DNA from 3 places in the Auritidibacter ignavus genome. Region 2 is predicted to be linked to each of the others. Evidence: riboswitches for the same ligand, from Rfam matches in the RefSeq annotation. Region 2 holds a riboswitch; each other region holds the start of a gene.
The links. Region 2 has a riboswitch for thiamine pyrophosphate ahead of thiC (phosphomethylpyrimidine synthase ThiC). Riboswitches for the same ligand answer to the same signal wherever they lie in the genome.
Positions count from the first base shown of each region.

Region 1: it holds a riboswitch for thiamine pyrophosphate, as region 2 does, so the genes downstream of both, QDX22_RS07345 (thiamine ABC transporter substrate-binding protein) here and thiC (phosphomethylpyrimidine synthase ThiC) in region 2, are expected to answer to the same signal.
Region 3: it holds a riboswitch for thiamine pyrophosphate, as region 2 does, so the genes downstream of both, QDX22_RS04110 (TenA family protein) here and thiC (phosphomethylpyrimidine synthase ThiC) in region 2, are expected to answer to the same signal.

Region 1 is NZ_CP122564.1:1,599,902-1,607,328, reverse strand. Features, by position in the region: gene QDX22_RS07360 (ABC transporter ATP-binding protein) at 1-262, opposite strand, end outside; gene QDX22_RS07355 (ABC transporter permease) at 259-1,902, opposite strand; gene QDX22_RS07350 (hypothetical protein) at 1,976-2,956, shown strand; gene QDX22_RS07345 (thiamine ABC transporter substrate-binding protein) at 3,002-4,093, opposite strand; TPP riboswitch at 4,174-4,283, opposite strand; gene ectA (diaminobutyrate acetyltransferase) at 4,561-5,079, shown strand; gene ectB (diaminobutyrate--2-oxoglutarate transaminase) at 5,154-6,461, shown strand; gene QDX22_RS07330 (ectoine synthase) at 6,544-6,969, shown strand; gene QDX22_RS07325 (TRAP transporter permease) at 7,058-7,427, opposite strand, start outside.
Region 2 is NZ_CP122564.1:1,974,663-1,982,089, reverse strand. Features, by position in the region: gene QDX22_RS09065 (sensor histidine kinase) at 1-191, shown strand, start outside; gene thiC (phosphomethylpyrimidine synthase ThiC) at 202-1,953, opposite strand; TPP riboswitch at 1,951-2,062, opposite strand; gene QDX22_RS09055 (methionine synthase) at 2,152-3,180, opposite strand; gene QDX22_RS09050 (putative oxygenase MesX) at 3,177-4,184, opposite strand; gene QDX22_RS09045 (amidase) at 4,553-5,965, opposite strand; gene QDX22_RS09040 (D-2-hydroxyacid dehydrogenase) at 5,997-6,989, opposite strand.
Region 3 is NZ_CP122564.1:931,005-938,431, forward strand. Features, by position in the region: gene thiM (hydroxyethylthiazole kinase) at 1-68, shown strand, start outside; gene thiE (thiamine phosphate synthase) at 72-761, shown strand; gene thiD (bifunctional hydroxymethylpyrimidine kinase/phosphomethylpyrimidine kinase) at 855-1,715, shown strand; gene QDX22_RS04105 (TenA family protein) at 1,720-2,370, opposite strand; gene QDX22_RS04110 (TenA family protein) at 2,367-3,029, opposite strand; TPP riboswitch at 3,137-3,229, opposite strand; gene hutG (formimidoylglutamase) at 3,409-4,377, opposite strand; gene hutI (imidazolonepropionase) at 4,420-5,640, opposite strand; gene QDX22_RS04125 (urocanate hydratase) at 5,852-7,427, opposite strand, start outside.

The DNA of each region.
Region 1 (7,427 bases), 370 kb from region 2:
TGCCGCGCCGGTGTGCCGGAACATGTTGGCCTGGCCCGGCCAAGATGCGGTCGCCAAAACGCAGGGTGCCGGAGCTGATCCGCTCCAGTCCGGCAATGCCACGTAACAGCGAAGACTTTCCCGACCCCGAGGGTCCTAACAGGACCAGGATGGTGCCGGCGTGAACCTGGAAGCTGGCCTCGGTGATGGCTTGGTACCCGTTGGGATAGTGCACCGAGATCTGCTCGGCGATGAGTTGCTGTGGTGTGGTGGAAGCTGTCACGATGTCCTTTCCTTCACGCCCGCCGGGCGAAGCCGTTCGCAGATCAACAATATGCCAGCACTCAGCACGGCTAACACCACCGAGCCAGCCATGGCCATCCCAAAATTATCGGAACCAGGACGCGACAGCAGCTGGACAATGACCACCGGCAACGTCTGATAGCTCGGGGACGCTAAAAAGCTGGTGGCCCCAAATTCTCCCAGCGAGACCGCAAAACCAAAGCCGGCAGCCAATCCGAGGCTACGGACCACGTAGGGGCCATCAATGGTGGCGATCACCCGGACCGGGGAAGCCCCTAACATCGTGGCAGCCTCACGTTGGGCCGGGTCGACCGCGGCCAACACCGGCACCAGAGTGCGTACCACCAGGGGCAAAGCCACCACCGCCTGAGCCAACGGGACGAGCAATCCTGACTGCGCTAGGTGTGGGAAGGCTGGTTGCAAGGAGATCAAGAATCCGAAACCGATGGTCACCGCCGAAACACCCAACGGGAGCATGAAGGCGCCATCGATGAGCCGTTGCAGGGACCGCACCGCCGGGGAATGGGTGGGACGGGTGAGCAACAACGCGAGCGGAATTGCCAACAGGACGGTGACTATTGTGGCATCCAGTGCGATACGTAGCGAATGGTCCAGTGCCTCCACCACCGTGGCGCCACCGGCAAAACCGGTTCCCGAATGCGTAGCCAACAGTTGGTAATGGCGCGTGCTGAATTCGCCATCAACCGTCAACGACCGGGCCACCAAGGTCAGCAAGGGAGTCAGTATCAGTCCGAGGACCACCGCGAGCGTGATCGTCAACGGGAACCAGTCGGTGCGGGTCAGCCTCACCCGGTGCGCTTGGTGCAACCGAGCCGCCTGCGAGGAACCGGTGCGCTGGGTAATGATCACCGATATCACGACAATCACGCACTGAATCATCGACAACACCGCGGCGGTGCGCAGATCGAGGAACGTCTTGGTCTGGCGAAAAACCTCGGTCTCTAACGTCCCGACTCCCGGGGCGCCCAGCGACCGCACTAGCCCGTAGGCGGTCGAACAAAACAGAAACACCAACCCGGCGCTTCCAGCAATGGCTGGACGTAGCGCTGGCAAGGTCACGGTGAAAAACGCCCGAGCCGGGGAAGCCCCGAGCATTCTGGCCGCTTCAGTGGAACGTGGATCCAAGACCTGCCACAACGACCCCACCTGACGGATCACCACCGAATAGTTGAAGAACATCATGGCGATGATCACTGCCGTCGTGGTCTGATCCAGAAACGCTAGGCTGGTGCCTGGCCCAAAGACCGCACGGAAGGCTACCCCCACCACCACGGTGGGCAACACAAACGGGACGGTGGCCACCGAACGGAGCATCTCTCGACCCGGAAACTGTGTGCGGTAGAGGATATAGGCGCCCGGGATCCCAAGCACCAGGGAGCCCAGAGTTCCGGCGGTGGCCATGAACAAGGTGTGACCAATAATCCGCCAGGTGCGTGCGGTGCCGAAGACTTCCCCAAAACCCGACAGGTCCAGCGAGCCCTGATCATCAACCAGGCCTTGGGCCAGCATCCCCAGCACCGGCCAGGCGAAAAAGACCGCAAGGAAGGCCAACGGTAGCAGGGCGACGAGCACCCACACGATCCAACGAAAACGCGACATCACACCGTTCTTTTCAGGTCAATTGGATTTATGACGGGTCATTAAGCCGGGGGTCCTGTAGAGTAGGCCCGTGATGAAAACTCCCTGCGACTTCCGTGGTTCTCGTTTGTTCGCCGTTCTGTTAGCTACCGGTTTAGCGCTGAGCGGTTGTAGCTCCTCAGATGGGGCAGATCAGGCCAGCGACGCGGGAAATAACACGACGTCTAGCCCCTCGGCAGAGCCCACGACTGCCTCGCCCTCGCCGACCCCGGAACCAGAAGAACTGCCCGGTGGCGGTGATACGCTGTTCCCCGACCGCCGGTTCGTCGCACTTTATGGTACCCCGTCCACAGAGGCACTGGGTGCCCTGGGAGAACAGGACCTGGAGGGGTCGATAACTCGTGTCGAAGAGCTGGCCGATGAGTACTCGGAAAACAGTGAGGATCCGATCCAACCGGCCTTTGAAATCATCACCTCCGTCGCGACCGCTCACCCCGGCGAGGACGGCAACTACTCCAACGCCCTGCCGGTCGAGGACCTGCAAGAGTGGGTCGATCGGGCCAAAGAAGAAGACATTTACGTGATCTTGGACCTGCAACCGGGTCATAACGATTTCCTCTCGCAGGCGAAACTCTATGAGGACCTGCTGAAAGAACCCCACGTGGGTTTGGCGCTGGACTCCGAATGGCGCTTGCAACCCGGTCAGGTGCACGGCCGTCAGATCGGCACCGTCGATGCCGCTGAAATCAACGAGGTCATCGACTGGTTGGCCGAGCTCACCGCAGAAAACGATCTGCCCGAGAAAATGCTGGTCCTGCACCAATTCCGCACCTCGATGATCACCAACCGCGACCAAGTGGATACCTCCCATGACGAGCTGGCCGTGGTGTTGCACGCCGATGGCCACGGAACCCAAGAGGTCAAACAGGAGACCTGGAGCGTGCTCACCGAGGACTTGCCCGAGGATATGTGGCCGGCGTGGAAGAACTTCTACCGTCAAGACCAGCCCATGCTGACGCCGGCACAAACCTACGACCAGGTGAATCCCACCCCCTGGTTGGTCACCTACCAGTAAGGCAAGCAACCAACCAGACAACAAGGCGGGACGCCATAGAGACGACTACTGGGCCTCATAGGTTTCGGTCCAAGAGTTCAGCCAGTCTTCACGCTGGTCCGCGACCTCTTGCAGATCCGGCTCAATGGGGTCCTCGGTCAGTGAGGCATATTCGCTCCACTCGTCTGGCAGCTCGATGCTGTCATCGACCGGATACATAAACATCTGCTCAGGAATATCCGCCTGGAATTCTTCGGAGAGCATGAAGTCGATGAAAGCCTGAGCGCCCTCGGGGTTCTCGGCATCCTCCAGCACGCCAGCATATTCGATTTGCTGGATGCAGGTGCCGTCAATGCTGGTGGTCCGACCTTCTTCAGCGGCCGGTGACGAGGAGTAAGACACCACCAGCGGGTAGGGTCCTTCACCTTCAGAACCGGAGAAGTCGGTGTAATAAGCATCAGACCAGCCACCGGCGACTTTCACCCCGTTATCGAACAGGTCTTCCCAGTACTGTTCGGCATCGTCGCCGAATTCCGTCCGGGTGGCAACCAAGAACGCCAGGCCCGGGGAGGAATCATTCGGGTCACTGGTGACCAACAGGTCCTTGTAGTTCTCATCAGTGAGATCGTCCAAGGTCTCCGGAAGCTCCAGGTCGTTGTCGTCAAACCACTCGGTATCAGCGTTGATGCACACCTGACCGTGGTCGATCGGCACCAGCGCGTCCGAGCCATCAACGGCGAGGTTTTGGGCAGATTCTGGAAGTTGACCGGAATAATCCTGCAGGAAGTTTTCGTCCAACAGCGTCTGAGCCGAATAATTCTCCACCCCGAAGAAGCCGTCCACGGTGGGGGAGTCCTGTTGCAGGATGAGCTGGTTGACGACAGCCCCGGCGTCACCGGGGGCTGTGGTGGTGACGGTGTAACCGGATTCCTCTTCAAACTGCGCGAGCAATTCCTCGGAGACACTGAAGGAATCGTGAGTCATCATGGTAACTGTCTGGTTCTCGTCACCGTTGTCTCCACCATTATTATCTGCCTGATCTGCGGCCGAACATCCTGACAGTACCAGCGCTACCACCGCCGAGAGCCCGAACACCGTGCTGATCTTTCGACGGTGAGACCGGGCGGGCCCAGGTGAGTGATGGGTGAGGTGCGACATCAGTGCATATCCTCCTTCAAGGGATAGGAGGGCGAGCACCCTGGGTGAGGTGAGAATCACCCGCGATTAGCCCACGGTGCAAGGAGAGATACTCGACTCCCTTCGCCGGCATGGCCCGGAATCAGGTTCGAGGGTCTGCGAAATGCGTTCGCACTCTCAGCACCACGGTGGTGCTCCCCTGTCGATGAGAAAAACCCTACCGAAGACCTGTTCACCAACCCAACTCCTGAACGCCGTGAGATGAGCTCGAGTGTAGAATCGGGAGGCTACCCCACTTAAAATGTGACATCCAACATGTCTTGTATAACAATTTGGTAACAGCTTTTGGCTCGGCTTCTCGAGCCCTGGCGCTCTCCGGGTCCCTAATGATTATCAACGGTTTAGGCGTTTTTTCCGGCCTAAAATGGGCCCACACAGGCGTCAGGGGCGGGTTGAAAGCATTTTTCAGTCGTCTATTGTGAAAAAAGATGGATGACACAAAGACCCTTCCAGACCACCCGACCGACAAACCCCGCGCTATCACGGTTCGACCGTTCGCTCCCGGAGACGGAGCAAAAATTTATCGGATCGCTCGTGACACGGGCGTCTTGGACTTGAACTCCTCGTATAGCTATCTGCTGTGGGTTCGAGATTTCTCCCAAACCTCCGTTGTTGCCGAACTCGATGGTGAAGTCGTCGGGTTCATTACCGGCTACATCCGCCCTGATGCCCCAGACACGTTGATGGTCTGGCAAGTTGGCGTCGACGAAGCCGCTCGGGGACTGCGCGTGGCCTCTCAGATGTTGGACGCGCTCAACGAATCGGTGCAGCCGAAAGTGTTGGAGACGACCATTACCTCCACGAATAAAGCCTCCAACGCCCTGTTTGCTTCCTTTGCCAAGCGCAACAACGCTGGTGAAGAGATTACCCCCTTATTCACCCCTGAGATGTACCCCGACGATCAGCCCACCGAATACCTTCACCACATCGCACCGCTGAACAGCTAGAGCAGGATCGCACTGATCCCGCTCGCTGGCGGAGAGATGGGTCGAGACAACTTTTCCACGGAAAGGAATTCCCCATGGATACCGAGATTTTTCAGACAACAGAGTCCGAGGTTCGCAGCTATTCCCGCTCCTGGCCGACCGTGTTCGTCAAAGCATCTGGCTCCCACCAGATCGCCGAAGATGGCACCGACTACCTGGACTTCTTCGCCGGGGCTGGTGCTCTGAACTACGGACACAACCACCCCAAGCTGATCGACGCCATCCGCGAGTACCTGGACAACGGTGGCCCGTTGCACTCGCTGGACATGATGACCCCGGCACGTCGCGACTTCTTGGAAACCTTCAAGAAAGTCATCCTCGAGCCCCGCGGTCTGGACTACAAGGTCATGTTCCCTGGCCCGACCGGTACCAACACTGTTGAGGCCGCACTGAAGTTGGCCCGTAAGGTCACCGGACGCCAGCACATTCTGTCGTTCACCAACGCCTTCCACGGCATGACCCTGGGTTCGCTGTCAGTCACCGGTAACTCGATGAAGCGTAAGGGTGCGGGTATTCCGCTGACCAACAGCTCGAAAATTCCCTACGACGACTACTTCAACGGCGAGACCGAAGACTTCATCTGGCTGGAGCGCGTTCTGGAAGACTCCGGATCCGGTGTCGATAAGCCAGCCGCCATTATCGTCGAAACCGTTCAGGGTGAAGGTGGTCTGCGTGCCGCACGCGCCGAATGGTTGCGTCAGCTGGCCAAGCTGTGCAAGAGCCACGAAATCTTGCTGATTGTTGACGATGTGCAGGCCGGTTGCGGTCGTACCGGTAGCTTTTTCTCCTTCGAAGAAGCCGGTATTACCCCGGACATTGTCTGCGTGTCTAAGTCCATTTCCGGTTCCGGTCAGCCGCTGGCGCTGACCCTGTTCAAGTCTGAACTGGATGTGTGGGGTCCGGGTGAGCACAACGGTACGTTCCGTGGCAACGCCCTGGCGCTGGTGACCGGTGCTGCCACCTTGCGTGAGTTCTGGGCCGATGACACTTTCGAGAAGGGTCACCTGGCTCAGGCTATCGAGCTGGTTCAGGACAAGCTGATCAAGATTACCGCTGCTGCTTCCGGATCTGCAGTGCGTGGCCGTGGTCTGCTGACCGGTATCTACTTCGAAGATCAAGACCTGGCAGGCAAAGTGGCTGCTGAAGCCTTCAAGCGTGGCATGTTGCTGGAAACCTCGGGTCCGGAAGACGAAGTTCTCAAGATCATGCCACCGCTGACCACCGAGCTCGACGAGCTGGAGCGCGGTATGAATCTGATCGCCGAAATCCTCGGCGAGCTGACCGGGGCCGATGTCAGCAGTATTACCGGCGGACAGAACGAAGACAACCTGGCTAACGCCTAAATTGACGGCATAGACCACGACGTCAGTAACAACCGGCTGGCCGCGGCGTCAGGTCGGCGCCAGCCAGTGAAAGGAACTTGATATGTACGTTATTAACCGTGATGACACCAATGACACCGAGCGTGACGTAACCTCGGAGAACTGGCGCTCACGTCGCATGGTGCTCGCCCGCGAAGGTGTTGGTTTCTCCATGCACGATACCGTGATTTACGCCGGCACGACCTCGACCTTCCATTACCAGAATCATATCGAGGCCGTCTACTGCGTGCAGGGTAACGGTACCTTGACCAACGAAGAGACCGGTGAAGTTCACGAACTCAAGGACGGCACCCTGTACCTGCTGGATGGTCACGAGAAGCACACCGTGCGCGCTGAAACCGAGCTGCGCATGGCCTGTGTGTTCAACCCGCCGGTCACCGGCCGTGAGACCCACGATGAGAACGGGGTGTACCCGGCAGTCTTCGAAGAAGGCTCTGACCGCAAGGTTCCTAAGCAGCCTCGCGCCTAAGCAATACAGCTGACGTACCACGGCGACCGGCCCCATTTCGGGGCTGGTCGCCGTTTTTGGTGGGTGATGTTAGAGAACTTTCCTGGTACTAGATGGCCCTGAGCCCGAAGTTGCCTTGCTTTTTAGCCAAGATGGATTGGACGACCAGAACGAGGATCCCGATTCCCAGGCCGCTGAGGGATAGGAGCATATTAGAATTCAGCAACAGGATGGCCGCGCCTGCGATCACGATGCACAAAAACCATGGCATATTCACCATAAAGTGCCGTTCCAATGCCACGCAAAGCATCAAGATACCAATGACAGCTGTGGTGACCACCAGAATTCCTTGACCAAACGAGACATCTCGAAGCAACAGTTCCGGGCTGTAGACAAAGATATACGGAATAATAAACCCTGCTGCGGCCAGCTTGAGCGCCGCGAAACCAGTTTGCATGGGAGAAGCCCCAGAGATACCG
Region 2 (7,427 bases):
TTGCCCATTTGACCGAGCCCTTCCACACTGCCCGGGGCCGCGCCGGTGGCGCCAGCCGTGGGCTCGGCCTGGCGATTGTGGCCGCCATCGTGGAACGTTCCCACGGTGCGCTGGAGCTCACGGCCCGCCCGGGTGGTGGACTGATCGTGACCGTCACGCTTCCACGCGCCACCACCGGGCAGACTACGTAACGGGGTCCTCCTAGCGGGCCGGGAACGCCGGGTCCGGAAGGTATACGGTGCCCCCGGCCTCCCGAAACTCCCGCGCCTTGGCCGCCATGCCCTGTTGCACGATCCGGGCTTGTTCATCGACATTGCCGAACTCATCCCGAATATCTTGCGAGATCCGCATCGAGCAGAATTTCGGCCCGCACATCGAGCAGAAATGCGCGGTCTTAGCCGGTTCGGCCGGCAGAGTCTCGTCGTGGAATTCCTCGGCGGTCTGCGGGTCCAACGACAGCCCGAACTGATCGCGCCACCGGAACTCGAACCGTGCCTTCGACAGCGCATCATCCCGGTCCCGAGCCCCCGGGTGGCCCTTGGCCACATCCGCGGCGTGGGCAGCGATCTTATAGGTGATCACCCCGGTTTTCACGTCATCCCGGTTCGGCAACCCCAGGTGTTCCTTCGGGGTCACGTAGCACAGCATCGCGGTCCCGTACCGGGCAATCTCAGTGGCGCCGATGGCGCTGGTGATATGGTCATATCCCGGGGCAATATCGGTCACCAGCGGCCCGAGCGTGTAGAACGGGGCACCGTGGCACAGTTGTTGTTGTTTCTCGACATTCTCGCGCACCAAATGCAACGGAATGTGGCCGGGGCCTTCGACCATGACCTGCACGTCGTACTCCCAGGCCCGCTGGGTCAGCTCGGCCAGGGTCTCCAACTCGGCGAACTGCGCATCATCGTTGGCATCGGCCAACGAGCCCGGGCGTAACCCGTCTCCCAGGGAGAAGGCCACATCGTACTGGGCGAAGATCTCGCACAGCTCATCAAAGTTCTCGTACAAAAAGCTCTCCTGATGATGGCCCAGGCACCAGCCGGCCATAATCGAGCCACCGCGGGAGACAATCCCGGTCACCCGCTCGGCGGTCAACGGCACGTAGCGCAACAACACACCGGCGTGGATCGTCATGTAGTCCACACCTTGTTCGCACTGTTCGATCACCGTGTCGCGGAAGATCTCCCAGGTCAGCGCCTGGTGGTCGCCGTTGACTTTCTCCAGCGCCTGATAAATCGGCACGGTACCGATCGGTACCGGCGAGTTGCGGATAATCCACTCACGGGTGGTGTGAATGTCATCGCCGGTGGACAAATCCATCACGGTATCAGCACCCCACTGGGTGGCCCACTGCATCTTGGAGACCTCTTCAGCGATCGAGGAGGTCACCGCGGAATTTCCAATATTGGCGTTGACCTTCACACTGAAGGCCTTACCGATAATCATCGGCTCGGATTCGGGGTGGTTGACGTTATTAGGGATAATCGCCCGACCGGCGGCCACCTCGGAACGCACCAGCTCGACATCCACGCCCTCGCGCAGGGCCACGAACCGCATTTCCGGGGTGATCTGCCCGTTGCGGGCGTAGTGCATCTGGGTCACCCGACGCCCGGGCTTGGCCCGCAGCGGGGCCCGTTGGGCGCCCTGCCACTCTTGGCTGGCCGCCCCACGACGTAGCGCCTTGGCGCCGTCATCTTCCAGCTTCCGGCCGCGGGCCTGGTAGGTCTCGATATCCTCGCGAGCAGCAATCCATTGCTCGCGCAACCCGGACAAACCCCGGACCGGATCCGAGCCGGGCCCGGTGGTGCGATAGACCGTGAACGGTTCATTGCGCTCACCGTTGGGAGAATCATCCTGGCGGATGCGGGTGACCGGGACCTTAATCCCGTGCTCTTCGTCAACGAGGTAGTCAGCGCTGTGGGTGGAATAGTTCAGGGGTGAGGTATGCGTCATGCAAGAACTCCTTCTTCCTTCGCCGGCATGACCCGCACAGGTTCAAACGGTGCTCGGACAGCCTTGGTCCGATCTCAGCTCTGTGCTCAGAGCGCCCGTGAGGTCACCCACATCCTACCGAAGTTCAGGCCCATCACACGCGGTGGCCGAGGTTGTTACACCCCGGACGACCGCGTGCACAGCGTTGCCGGTATGGGGTTAGGAGCTCAGTTCTTCTCGCAGGATCGCGGCCCCAGCGCTCAAGGCACGGAGCTTGGCTCGGGCCACATCCCGTGGCAACGGGGCCATCCCGCAGTTGGTGGAGGCCCAGAGGTTTTCGGCATCCACGTGTTTCAGGGCCTGGCGCAACGTGTCAGCGACCTCTTCGGGGGTCTCCACGGTGTGGCTGGCCACATCGATCGCCCCCACCATCAGCTTCTTGCCACGCACCAGCTCAATGAGCTCGATCGGCACGTGCGAGTTGTGAGCTTCCAGCGAGACAATATCAATGCTGGACTGCTGGATCTGGGGGAAGATCTCCTCATACTGACGCCATTCCTCGCCTAGGGTCTTCTTCCACTCGGTATTGGCCTCAATCCCGTAGCCATAACAGACATGCACGGCGGTCTGACAGCTCAGCCCTTGGGCAGCCCGCTCCAGCGCCTGCACGCCCCAGGCCTTGACGTCGTCAAAGAACACGTTGAAGGCCGGCTCATCGAACTGGATAATATCCACTCCGGCTTCGGCGAGTTCTTTGGCTTCTTCATTCAGGATCTCGGCAAATTTCCAGGCCAGCTTCTCCCGGCTACCGTAGTAGTTGTCATACAACGTATCGACCATGGTCATCGGGCCGGGCAGCGCCCATTTGATCGTTGCCTCGGTGTGGGCCCGTAGCTCCCGGGCGTCCTGGACGAACACCGGCCCTTTGCGCGTGACCTCATCGACAACCACCGGCACCGAGGCGTCATAGCGCTCCCGAATCTGGACCACCTTGCGGTTTTCAAAATCCACACCGTTGAGATTCTCAATGAAGGTGGTCACGAAGTGCTGGCGGGTCTGTTCGCCGTCGCTGACGATATCGATGCCGGCACCGCGTTGCTCGGCCAGGGCCAGCAAGAGCGCGTCGCGTTTGCCTTCGGCCAGTGCCTGGTCTGCCAGTTGCCAGGGTGACCAAAGTTTTTCTGGCTCGGCCAGCCAGGAGGGTTTGGGCAGACTTCCGGCGGAGGTGGTGGGTAGAAGTTTCGTCATCGTGTGGCTCCCTGTGCGTGCGGGTGGTGGTCGGCGTACTGCGACGACCACTGTTCCAAGGTCTCCCGGTGCGGGGTGATGAGCTTCTCCAGGGCAAAGTGGCCCTGTTCCACACCGAGCCGGGAGCGTTCCTCCCGGTCATAGACCACCTGGGTTGGCGAGAAGTCAGTGTGTTCCAGGCCGGGCTGATACACCTCGCCAGCCGGGGTGTGAGCGTTGTAGATCTCGGGTCGATAAATCCGCTGGAAGGTCTCCATGGTCGCGATCGTGGAGGCTAGTTCCAGATCGGTGTAGTCGGCTTCCAGATCACCGAAGTGGTAGAACGCCAGCGGGGCAACACTCTTCGGTGGCATGAAGTAGCGGACTGCCATCCCCATCTTGGCGAAGTACTCATCGGTGCGCGAGAACTCATTCTGCCGGTACTCCACCCCCAGCACCGGGTGTTGGTGCTCGGTGCGGTGATAGGTCTTCTTGGTCGAGGCACTAATGCAGATCACCGGTAGCTTGCTGAACTGTTGCTGATAGGCCTCGGACTCTACGAAGCCCTTGAAAATATTGCCGTGGAGTACCCCGAAGTCCTCCGGTAACGGCTCATCGCGTTCGGCGTACTCGCGGGCCAGGATGCTGAAGTCGTAGTCACGCACGTAAGAGGAGAAGTTATTCCCCACCACCCCAGGGATGCGTTGCCGCGTCTGGGTGTCGATCACGGTGGTCTGTAGCATTTCGATCACCGGGAAAGAGGATTCCTCAGCGTCCTGGGACGGCAGATCGATGGCCACCGAGACAATCTCGAGCTGGACTCGGTAGCGCTGGCCACTGGCATTACCCTGGGTGATCAACTCATTGAACCGATCATCGATCATACGCAGGGCAGTGCGCAGGTTCTGCTCACGGTTTTCACCACGGGCCAGATTGGCGAAGTTGGTGGTCAGCCGGGTACCGTCCAGTGGCTGGTAGTTCTCGTCAAAGCGAGTGTGATTCAGGGTGAAAGTTATCGCTGTCATCGTGGCAACACCACCACAGCACCCGGAGCCTCGCGGTGAATCAGTAGGTGTGAAGAAGAGATCAGACGCATAATGCACTCGCCCGAGGCCAAGCGCTGGACGCGAAGCCCGGGCTCCTGTCCTTTCATAGGTCACTGCCCCTAGAGCGCCCTCGCATCTGTGAACACACACTAGGAGCACACGGCTGTGTACAAGAGTGTTCGCAGCGGTGCCCGGTCAGTTCATCGCCAGGCGCGAGGCTTCGCATGCGCGCTGCTGGGCACCAGCCTACACAAACGCTCAACGGTCTCTTCGATCATGTCAGCCCCGGCCAGTTCTCGCCGTTTGGGCAGTAACATGTCGTTGCATAACGCGCTTCGACGCGGGTTTTAGGCCGCGTGAGGCCGGATCGGCCGTACGAATTGCTCACCTGCGGCCTGTTCGTAGGCTCGGGCAGCGCGTAGCACCAGCCGGTCCTGGGTGCGGGCCGCGATGATCTGCAACCCCACCGGGAGCCCATCGGCCGGTGACACACCGCAGGGAACAGAGGCTGCCGGTTGCTGGGTCATATTAAAGGGGTAGGTATAGGGGGTCCACGAGGTCCAGAATTCGCCCTCCCAGTCGACCGGCATCTGAGAGGTGCAGTCGAAGGCGGTGATCGGCATGGTCGGTGTCACCAACAGGTCGTAGGTCTCGTGAAAAGCACCCATGGTCATGCCCAGATCCATCCGGACGGCTTGGGCGCTAAGGTAGTCCAGTGCAGAGGCGTGGTGATATTTCTCGATTCCCTGACGCAGCCCAGGATCGATAGCCTCCAGGGCGTTGGGGCCGTAGGCTTCAAGCACTTTGGCGGCTCCGGTAAACCACAACAGCTGAAACGGCTCAATCGGATCACTGATCGGGGGATCCACCTGCTCGATGTGAGCTCCGTGGTCTTCAAACACGTGCACCGCGTTCTCGACCAGGCGTTGCACCTCAGGGTCGTTGCGCCCGAAACCAAGGGTGGGAGAATAGGCGATCCGCACGCCGCGGACCCCGTCGTCGAGTCCTTCGGTGAATGATCCGATGGGGGTCGGCAGGGCCGACCAGTCGCGGGAGTCGAAACCGGAGATGATGTCCATCATCACCGCGGCATCTGTGACTGTGCGGGTCATTGGCCCACCGTGGGCCAAGGTTCCAAAGGGTGAGGAGGGGTAGAGGGGCACCGTGCCGTAGGTCGGTTTCAGGGTGACTGTGCCGGTAAAGGACGCCGGAATACGTAGCGAGCCACCACCGTCGGTGCCCACCGACCAAGGCCCCATCCCGGCGGCGACCGCTGCTGCTCCCCCACCGGAGGATCCTCCGGCGTGTCGCGAAATATCCCACGGGTTGGTGGTGACTCCGTGGCGAAGGCAGTCGGTGAGGGCCTTCCAAGCAAACTCGGGGGTGGTGACCTTTCCGATAAAGACCGCACCGGCTTCGCGCAACCGTGCCACGGCGGGCGCATCATCGGGCCAGGGCCCGTCTTCGGAGATGAGCCGGCTACCGCGCAGCGTGGGCCACCCCTTGGTCAGGAGCAGATCTTTGATTGAGGTGGGCACACCATCACCGGGGCCCAGGGGCTCCCCGTTTTTCCAGCGTCGGGTAGAGTCTTCGGCCATCGACAGGGCCACGGTCCGAGCAACAAGCACGAAGGCATTCAGATCCCCGTTGTCCTGGTCAATCCGGTCCAGCACCGCTTCGGTGACCTCCACCGGGGTGAAGTCTTGTTGGGCGTACCCTTGCACTAACTCGCTGGCGCTGAGTTCGGCGAGATCGGTCATGCCTGCTCCTGTCACATCGCCCCACCGGTTGCTAGCCCACACCCGGTACGTAGCCGGCGGTCTTATCCACGACATTGTGTAACGGCTGATCGGCCAACCAGCGTTCGGCGTTGTCGAGGAACTGTTCGGCCAGTGCCTCGCGCCAGCCTGTGACATCCCCGGACATATGCGATGAGATCATCACGTTGTCCAACTCCCACAGTTCTGAGGTCTGTGGGAGGGGTTCTTCAGTGAACACATCCAGTGAGGCAAAACCTAAGGGACCTTCACGCAATGCTGTGATGAGTGCTGATTCATCCACACTGGGCCCGCGACCGATATTGATCACATGAGCCCCTGGTTTGACCGCGGCGAGCACCTCGGCGTCGATGAGCCCGGTGGTGGCCGGGGTCAGTGGTGCCGCATTGATCATGACGTCGAACTCTCCGACGTGGCGGATGAGATCTTCTGAAAGCACGACCTCGCCGAAGTCCTCATCGTGGTCGCGAGCGCGTCGGCCCGCACCGGTGACGTTCAGTCCGGCGGCGCGCAACATTCGGGCGATCTCTCGTCCGATCGCGCCGGTGCCGATCACCAGGGCCTTGGCGCCTTCGACCCGTGTGGTTTCCCGATGCTTCCACGACTTGGTGTTTTTCAACCGGTAATTGCCGGCAAAGTCCTTGGCCTCGGCGAGAATAGCGCCCAGAACCCACTCGGCAATAGGCCGGTCAAAGATGCCTTGGGCGTTGGTGACGGTCACCTCGGAGTCACGGAGCTCGTCAAAGAGCAACTTGTCCACGCCGGCTGCGGCGACGTGGATCCATTCCAGCTGCTCGGTGGTATGCCAGGCATTCTGGATCGCATCGGAGAAGAAATCCCACAACAGTAGTCCGTGGGCTCCGGCGAGTTTTTCGGGCAGTTGCTCGGCGACGGACAACCGAATCTCGACTCGGTCTTCGATCCTGTCCAGACCGGCAGGGACCGGGCTGGGATGGTCCCGGTCGGAGGGGATGAGAATGGTCAACACCGGACGCGACTGTGACATACATTACACACTAAAAACCCTGTGTGGAGGCTGTCAACAAGGCTGAGTCAAAGCCAGTTTCACAGACATATTCAGAAACCGCGGTGGGTTTCTACGATCCTGAGTTGTTCATGTGCATGCTGCGACTTCGTTTCAAGCCTGACCGAAATGCCACGACGGGATTCGTCCCAATCCCTCATCTCGCTGTGTCGCTGGACTTGACGTATTTGCGCACCGGAGGGGAGCTCACCACCCTAAGTCAGAGCGGGGTCTCGAACCGGACCCTGGACAATGGGCGTAAGGTCTTCTTCCCCTGGGTCGCCGTCACCTCATACCGATGTCACTCTCCCGGTGTCGCGACGGGTCGTCCGCAAGTACTTTTTCGAGCCTCAGTGCTTGACGAAGAGCCCCTTGCAACGAGATACCTCGCTCTAGTTGGTCTCTCCGCTCTCCATGCCG
Region 3 (7,427 bases), 1.0 Mb from region 2:
ATGCCCTCCACACCCTGAGCGCCGACGACGTGCTCGAGCTGATCACCCTCGACTCCGAACAGGCCTAAAGTATGTTACGGCATTCCACCCATCTCGCTGACGCCACCGACTGGCGGCTCTACTACATCACCGATACCGAATACTCCGGTGGTCTCACTGCGGTTCCCGACGTCGTGGTCGAGGCGGTGAAAGGCGGGGCCGGTGTCGTCCAGGTCAGAGATAAGACGCTTTCCGACGAGGAGTTCGCCGAACTGACCGTGGCCTGCCAGCACGCCGTGCGCAACCAGCTAGGGCAACAACGGTTCGAACAGGTCAGGTTCTTCGTCAACGACCGGCTGGACGTGGCCCGCCAGCTGGGTTGTCACCTACACCTGGGACAGACCGATACCCCAATCTCTGAAGCTCGTGCCGTGCTCGGGGAGGAGGTGATGATTGGGTTATCTACGTCAACCCCCCGGCAGGTACGAGAGGCCGTAAACCACCAGCTGGCTGATGTGTTAGGCATCGGCCCGTTTGCTGTAACCCCCACGAAACCCGATGCTGCCACGCCCTTAGGTCTCACCGGGATCAGCCAGTGCGTTCAGGCAACAGCCGGCTCCAAGGTGAAATGTGTTGCCATTGGTGGCATCAACACCACCAATGCGGCTGATATCTATCGCAGAACCGGCGTGGACGGGATCTGTGTGGTCTCTGCTATCGCTGCAGCCAGCGATCCCGCCCAGGTGGCTGCGCAGTTATTCTCGGCGTTGCACCGTGAATAACTGTCCCAGCACAACGCTTCACCCTCCACTACTCGCCCTCGAATCATCAAGACACAGCAAAACACGGAAGGAACGAAAGGAAGGCAAGGACCGATGACATCTCGACCAGCCACCGCCTTAACCATCGCCGGAACAGATCCCTCGGGAGGAGCCGGCATTCAGGCCGATCTGAAAACCTTCACCACCCTCGGGGTGTACGGAACCTCCGCTATTACCTCGCTGATCGCACAGAACACCCAGGGCGTTCAACAGGTGATCCCCATTGGTATCGATGATCTGCGGGCTCAAATCAGCTCGGTGCTGGATGATCTGCCCATTGACGCCACGAAAATTGGGATGCTCGGCTCGGCCGAGATGGTCAAAGCCGTCGCAAAGATCATTGCCGATCGGCGTGAAGAATTCGGTGTTCTCGTCGTCGACCCGGTACTGGTAGCCACCAGCGGAGATAGCTTGTCCGATGACGATGCCGCTCTGGCGATGGTCGAGCACCTGCTTCCGTTAGCGGATGTGGTGACCCCCAACCTTCCCGAAGCTGCGTGGCTCTCCGATGCCGATGCTGAGGCCGAAAGTCTCGAACAGATGACTGAACAGGCCCACGTTGTGGCTCAGCATGGAACTGGAGCGGTGATGGTCAAAGGTGGTCACCTCTACCACGACACCCAGGAGATGACCGATGTGGTCGTCATCAACGGTGAAGCTTATTCGCTACCGATCCCCCGTGTTAGCACCCGCAATACGCACGGCACCGGGTGCACGTTGTCGTCAGCAATCGCAGCCCGGGCGGCCCTGAACGTATCCGCTCAGACCCCGCCAAGCTCCGAGGATCTGTTGGCGTGGATCAAGAAGGGCCAAACTGATCTGGCCCGCGCCCTGGCCGCTGGGGCACACTGGGAACTCTCCTATGCTCCGCAGACCGGGCACGGGCCCGTCAATCACCTCGCCCTACGGGCCTAGCCACTTAGAGTGCTTGTTGCCAGAACTCGGCTTCCAAGCGTGAGGCGGTGGCAAAGATGTGTGACAACTCGGCGAATCGCTGGTCAGACAACGGCCCCTCGCCAGCCAGCGCGTCGAGGTTGTCAACCTCTTGTTCCGAGGCTTTGACAAACTGTGGATCAATGTAGGTTTCGATCCACTCTTTATACCGGTGGTCGGGGTTTTTCTCCAGGGCCGGTGCAATCTCGGCACCGATTTCGGCGTAGCCGATCAGACACGGTGCCAGGGAGACGTACAGGTCCAGCAGGGTACCGGTCAGCGCAGTGTCGAGCACGTAGCGGGTGTAGGCCACCGTGCCAAGGTCCTCAGGGGTCGCGTTCAGTTCCTCGGGGCTGATCCCCCACTCGGCGGTCATCGAGGTGTGTAATCCGGTTTCCCAGACAATGTTCTTCAGCCCATCCATCGAATGTTGGATGCCCTCGAGCGTGTGTTGCTTATACACGGCCAGTCCGTAGGCGCGGGCAAAGTGAATCAGGAAGTGGTAGTCCTGAATCAGGTAGCGCTGGAAGGCTTCGAGTTCTAGGGATTCATCGGCCAACTTTTGGATAAATTCGTGACGAGTATAGGACTGCCACACCTCCAGGTTGGCCTGCTTCAGATCGTTGAACAACGTCATGCGTGGATTCCTTTCAGCGGGTACTTATAGGTGTCGTTGAAGAAGCCGAGCTCAAGCTCCACCGCCCGGCGGAAAAAGTCGTGGGCGGTCTCGGCATCTTGCGCCCCGGAACGGTCGGCCTCCTGTTCGAGGAAGGTCGCGAAATTCAAGAAGTCCGGGTTGTCGTGCAAGGTGATCCATTCGTGATGAACAAAACTCTCCGGATGGTTTTCGGGAGCTCGGGCCGCCCAGTCTCGGTACAAGCACTCGGTGACCATCAGCACCGCGACCACCGCACTGTAGTTTTGTGAGGATGCCGCTTCCCGCATCAGATCGACGAAACCGCCGGCACTCGGGGTGTCTGGAGTCGATGCGCGGAGTTCATCGGTAACGCCCAGTGCGTCAAAGGCTCGCTGGAAGTAGGTGTCTTCACTATTGACCATTTCTCCGGCGAAGCTGGCGTATCGTAACCGTGCATCGAGCCGGTCCGCGGTGGTGATGGCGGCGCCCAGTAACTGTAAGAACGCTTCAAAGAAGCGGTAGTCCTGGTCGAGATATCCGGCCATCACGGCGTCATCGATTGTTCCCTCGAAAAGCTCGGTCACGAACCGGTGATTAATCGCTTCATCCCAGGTGGCGCGATTGGCTTCAAGGAGTTCTTGACTAAAACGTTGGCTCATTCCGTCCTGTTGTCCTTTCCGTTCTTGCACAGAAAAACTCAGGACACGATCGTGCACTCAGAATAAGGCCTGACGTTGACTCGCTCCACAGGTACCAAGATTCGGTACCAGCACCGCAATGACATCCCTCCGCGAAGATTAATTCGATCAGGTTCTCGGGTTTAATCTCAGCCCATTCTCAGGCACCCCGTGTCGTTCAACACTGTATCGAATGGCCTCATTTTGCGTCTAGGGTGTTGCTCGTTCATCGAGTGCACAGCCGGGCACTCTCAGGGCTCTTTAAACAAGGTCAGTCCAGCCCCCTATGCGTGGCTGGACTAACCCTGTTGCCGTCTGAGCGTTTTTGGGACCCGAAGGCCCGGAAGGCTCTATCCGAACATTACTGCTTTTCGATCACGGCACGGTGAATCATCCGGGCCGCAGTTCTCGCGGTGCGCCCACCAATATCGTGCTTCGGGCTCAACTCGGCGACATCAAAATGTAGTAGTTTCCCACTGCGGGCCACCAGACCGATCACGTACTCAATCACATGGGGCGAGACACCAACAGCTGCCGGAGCGCTGACGCCCGGAGCAACATCGGCCGAAAGCACATCCAAGTCCAGGGTCAGGTAGACCGCATCCAGATCTGCCAGGAACGACTCCACAAACTCTGTCACAGCGCTCTTGTGATCGATGGTGGCCTCCCGGTCAAGGAGGACGGCCACATTCTCAGATTTCGCGCGGTCGAACAGAATTTTGGTGTTGGCTTGCTCAGCAATGCCCAGGGCGGCGTAGTGCAGGTCACGGCCGGCAAGATGCTCATGCTCAGCGATTTGAAAGAATCCGGTTCCGGAGGTCGCAAAGCCGGCGTCCCGGTTGTCAAAGTGAGCATCCAGATTCACGATGCCTAATTTTGCCGAGCCTGACAGCGAACGGTCTGAGGCGTCACCAGCACGCAGGAAGTGGGAAACACCCAGAAAACTGGCCCAGGTAATTTCATGGCCCCCGCCTAATCCGACGGTGAAGTGGCCTTGGTCCAGCAGGGTGCTCAGATTGTCACCGAATTCTTTCTGACCTTCTTCGAGCTCAGCCCCGGTGTCAATGTCTCCGGCATCGTAGATGCTGATCGGTTCCGGCAACGCGAATCCGCCTAATGCCTGGCGCAAGGACTGAGGTCCTTCCACTGCTCCAGGACGACCCATATTGCGTTTCACGCCTTCATCGGAGCGGAACCCTAGCAGTGCGGTTCCTGATTCGGCTGTAGCCGAGAAGGGACGGACGGCTTGGTGCCACCGCAGGTGCTCTGGCCCGTCCCCGTCGACACGGCCACTCCAGTTCTCTTTGTTCATGGTGTCAATAAGAGCCATACAATCTACCCCTGTTCTCAAATCACGAAGCTCACGGACGGTTTACACTGCACGAACGCCGCGACGCCAGACCGAATGCGTCATGGGCATTCCAGGGCGGTAGGCCAAGTGGATGGCAGCGGGGGCGTTCAGCAGGTGAAGATCGGCTCGTTTTCCGACTTCCAGGGAGCCGACTTCATCGTCAGCCCCCACGGCGATGGCGCCACCCAGTGTGGCAGCCCGGATAGCTTCGTGCAAGCTCAACCCCATCTGGAGCACAGCGGTACCCACGCAGAAGTTCATCGACGAGGTATAGCTGGTGCCCGGGTTGCAGTTGGAGGCCAACGCAATCACGGCACCCGCATCAAGCAGGCGACGGCCCGGAGCCAGCTGTTCGCGGGTGGACAGGTCGCAGGCCGGCAAGCAGGTTGCCACAGTGCCACGTTGTCCGGTGCCATTGTCCCGATCACCATCGCTCCAGGATCCTGCCAGGGCCTCGACGTCCGAATCGCTCAAGTAGTTCACGTGGTCCACACTGGTGGCTCCCATCTCCACGGCGAGTCTCACACCGGGGCCTTCTCCCAACTGGTTGCCGTGTACCCGTAAACCCAGACCAGCATCTTTGGCGTGTTGCAATACGCTCCGGGATTGGTCTTCGTTGAAGGCGCCCCGTTCACAGAATACGTCGGCCCAATCCACGTATGGCGTCACACCTTCCAGCATCGGGCCGTTGACATCGGCCAGGTACTCATCGGCGTCCACGCCCGCCGGGACCAGGTGGGCACCGAGGAAGGTGACGGTATCGAGCTCCCCGTCTTCTTTCAGCTGGTGTGCTAACTTGGCGTGCCGAATTTCTTCGGCAACCTGCAACCCGTACCCGGTCTTGGTCTCCAGATAGGTGGTGCCACCGTCAACGGCCTGACGAATCCGATCACGCACCAGCCCGCTCAGTCGCTCATCGCTGGCAGCCCGAGTCGCTTCGGTGGTGACGTTAATGCCACCAGCCGAGTAGGATTCTCCTGCCATTCGAGCCTCAAATTCGGCGCTACGGTCGCCATCGAAAATAATATGAGTGTGGGAATCAACCCAGCCGGGAAGAGCGGCTTTGCCTTCGGCGTCAACACTGACGTCAGCGGCGGGCACATCCTTGGAGGGGCCTACCCAGGCGATCTTTCCGTCTTCGAAAACAATCCCGGCATCCTTGATGACGCGTGACTCTGCATCCTGAGTATGTAATTCGGAGATATTGAAGATTGCGGTCGACTCGTTATTCTTCGAGCTCATCGAAACACTCATTCCTCTCAACGATAAAAATAATACGGGGCCTTTGCAGATCTGCCGGATGTTTTTGACTGTCGGTGAGGGTGTAGTGCCCATGGCCACGGCCGATGGCTCGCCCGCGTTGTAACCGATCAAACCGGAGCGCGTCCGTGTCGTCCTGAAGGACCGACACAGACGCGCCCAGGCAGCTCACATGGCCATTACTCAACGGCGATTAGTCGCGGATCTTCGGCTCCATCGGAACCTTGACACCACGTTCCTGAGCAACCTCGGCTGCGCGACTGTAACCGGCGTCCACGTGACGGATGACACCCATCGCCGGGTCGTTAGTCAGCAGTGCTTCCAGCTTGGCCCGGCCTAGCTCGGTACCGTCAGCCAAACCGACCTGGCCGGCGTGGATAGAGCGGCCCATGCCCACACCACCCCCGTGGTGCAGCGAGACCCAGGTGGCACCCGAGCTGGTAGCGGTCAGCGCGTTCAACAGAGGCCAGTCGGCAATGGCGTCGGAGCCATCGAGCATGGACTCGGTTTCGCGGTACGGAGAGGCCACCGAACCGGAGTCCAGGTGGTCACGGCCAATAGCGATCGGAGCCTTGACCTTGCCGGAGGCCACCAGCTCGTTGAACAGCAGGCCGGCCTTGTGCCGCTCACCGTAGCCTAACCAGCAAATACGTGCCGGTAACCCCTCAAATTCGACGTATTCTTCAGCAGCATCCAACCAGGTGTGCAGGTGCTCGTTATCCGGGAACAGCTCCTTCAAGGCCTGGTCGGTGACCTTGATGTCTTCCGGATCGCCGGAGAGAGCAACCCAGCGGAACGGGCCAAGACCCTCGCAGAACAGCGGACGGATATAGGCCGGGACGAAGCCGGGGAATTCGAAGGCACGCTCGTAGCTGGCCTTGCGAGCCTCGTCACGAATGGAGTTGCCATAGTCGAAGACCTCAGCACCTTCGTCCTGGAACTCCACCATGGCCTGCACGTGGGCGGCCATGGACTCGCGGGACTTCTTGGTGAAGCCCTCCGGATCAGCCTGTGCTTCCCGATCCCAATCATCAATCGTGTACTCGACGGGCAGGTAGGACAGCGGATCGTGTGCCGAGGTCTGATCGGTCACAATGTCGATACTGATTTCACCAGCACGGTGACGACGCAATAGCTCGGGGAACACTTCAGCGGCGTTGCCCACGTATCCCACAGACAGGGCTTTCTTCTGCTCCTTGGCTTCCAGGACTTTTTTCAGCGCGGTTTCCAGATCGGTTTCGACCTCGTCGAGGTAGCGCTTGCCCTGACGACGACGTAGCCGTTCCTCGGAGACGTCCACGATCAGCACGGCACCACCATTAAGGGTCACGGCTAGTGGCTGTGCTCCACCCATACCACCGCAACCGGCGGTCAGGGTTAGGGTTCCGGCCAAGCTGCCCTCGAAACGGTTCTTCGCGATCGCACCGAAGGTTTCGTAGGTACCCTGCAGAATCCCCTGGGTCGCGATGTAGATCCACGATCCAGCGGTCATCTGTCCGTACATCATCAGCTCAGCGTCATCGAGCTTGCGGAATTCTTCCCAGTTGGCCCAGTCGCCGACCAGGTTCGAGTTGGCAATCAGCACGCGCGGTGCCCACTCGTTGGTCTTGAGCACCCCAACGGGCTTACCGGACTGCACCAGTAGCGTCTCGTTGTTTTCGAGTTCTTTGAGGCTTTCGATGATGGCATCGTAGGCTTCCCAGCTACGAGCTGCCCGGCCGGTTCCGCCGTAGACGACCAGGTCTTCAGGACGTTCAGCCACCTCGGGG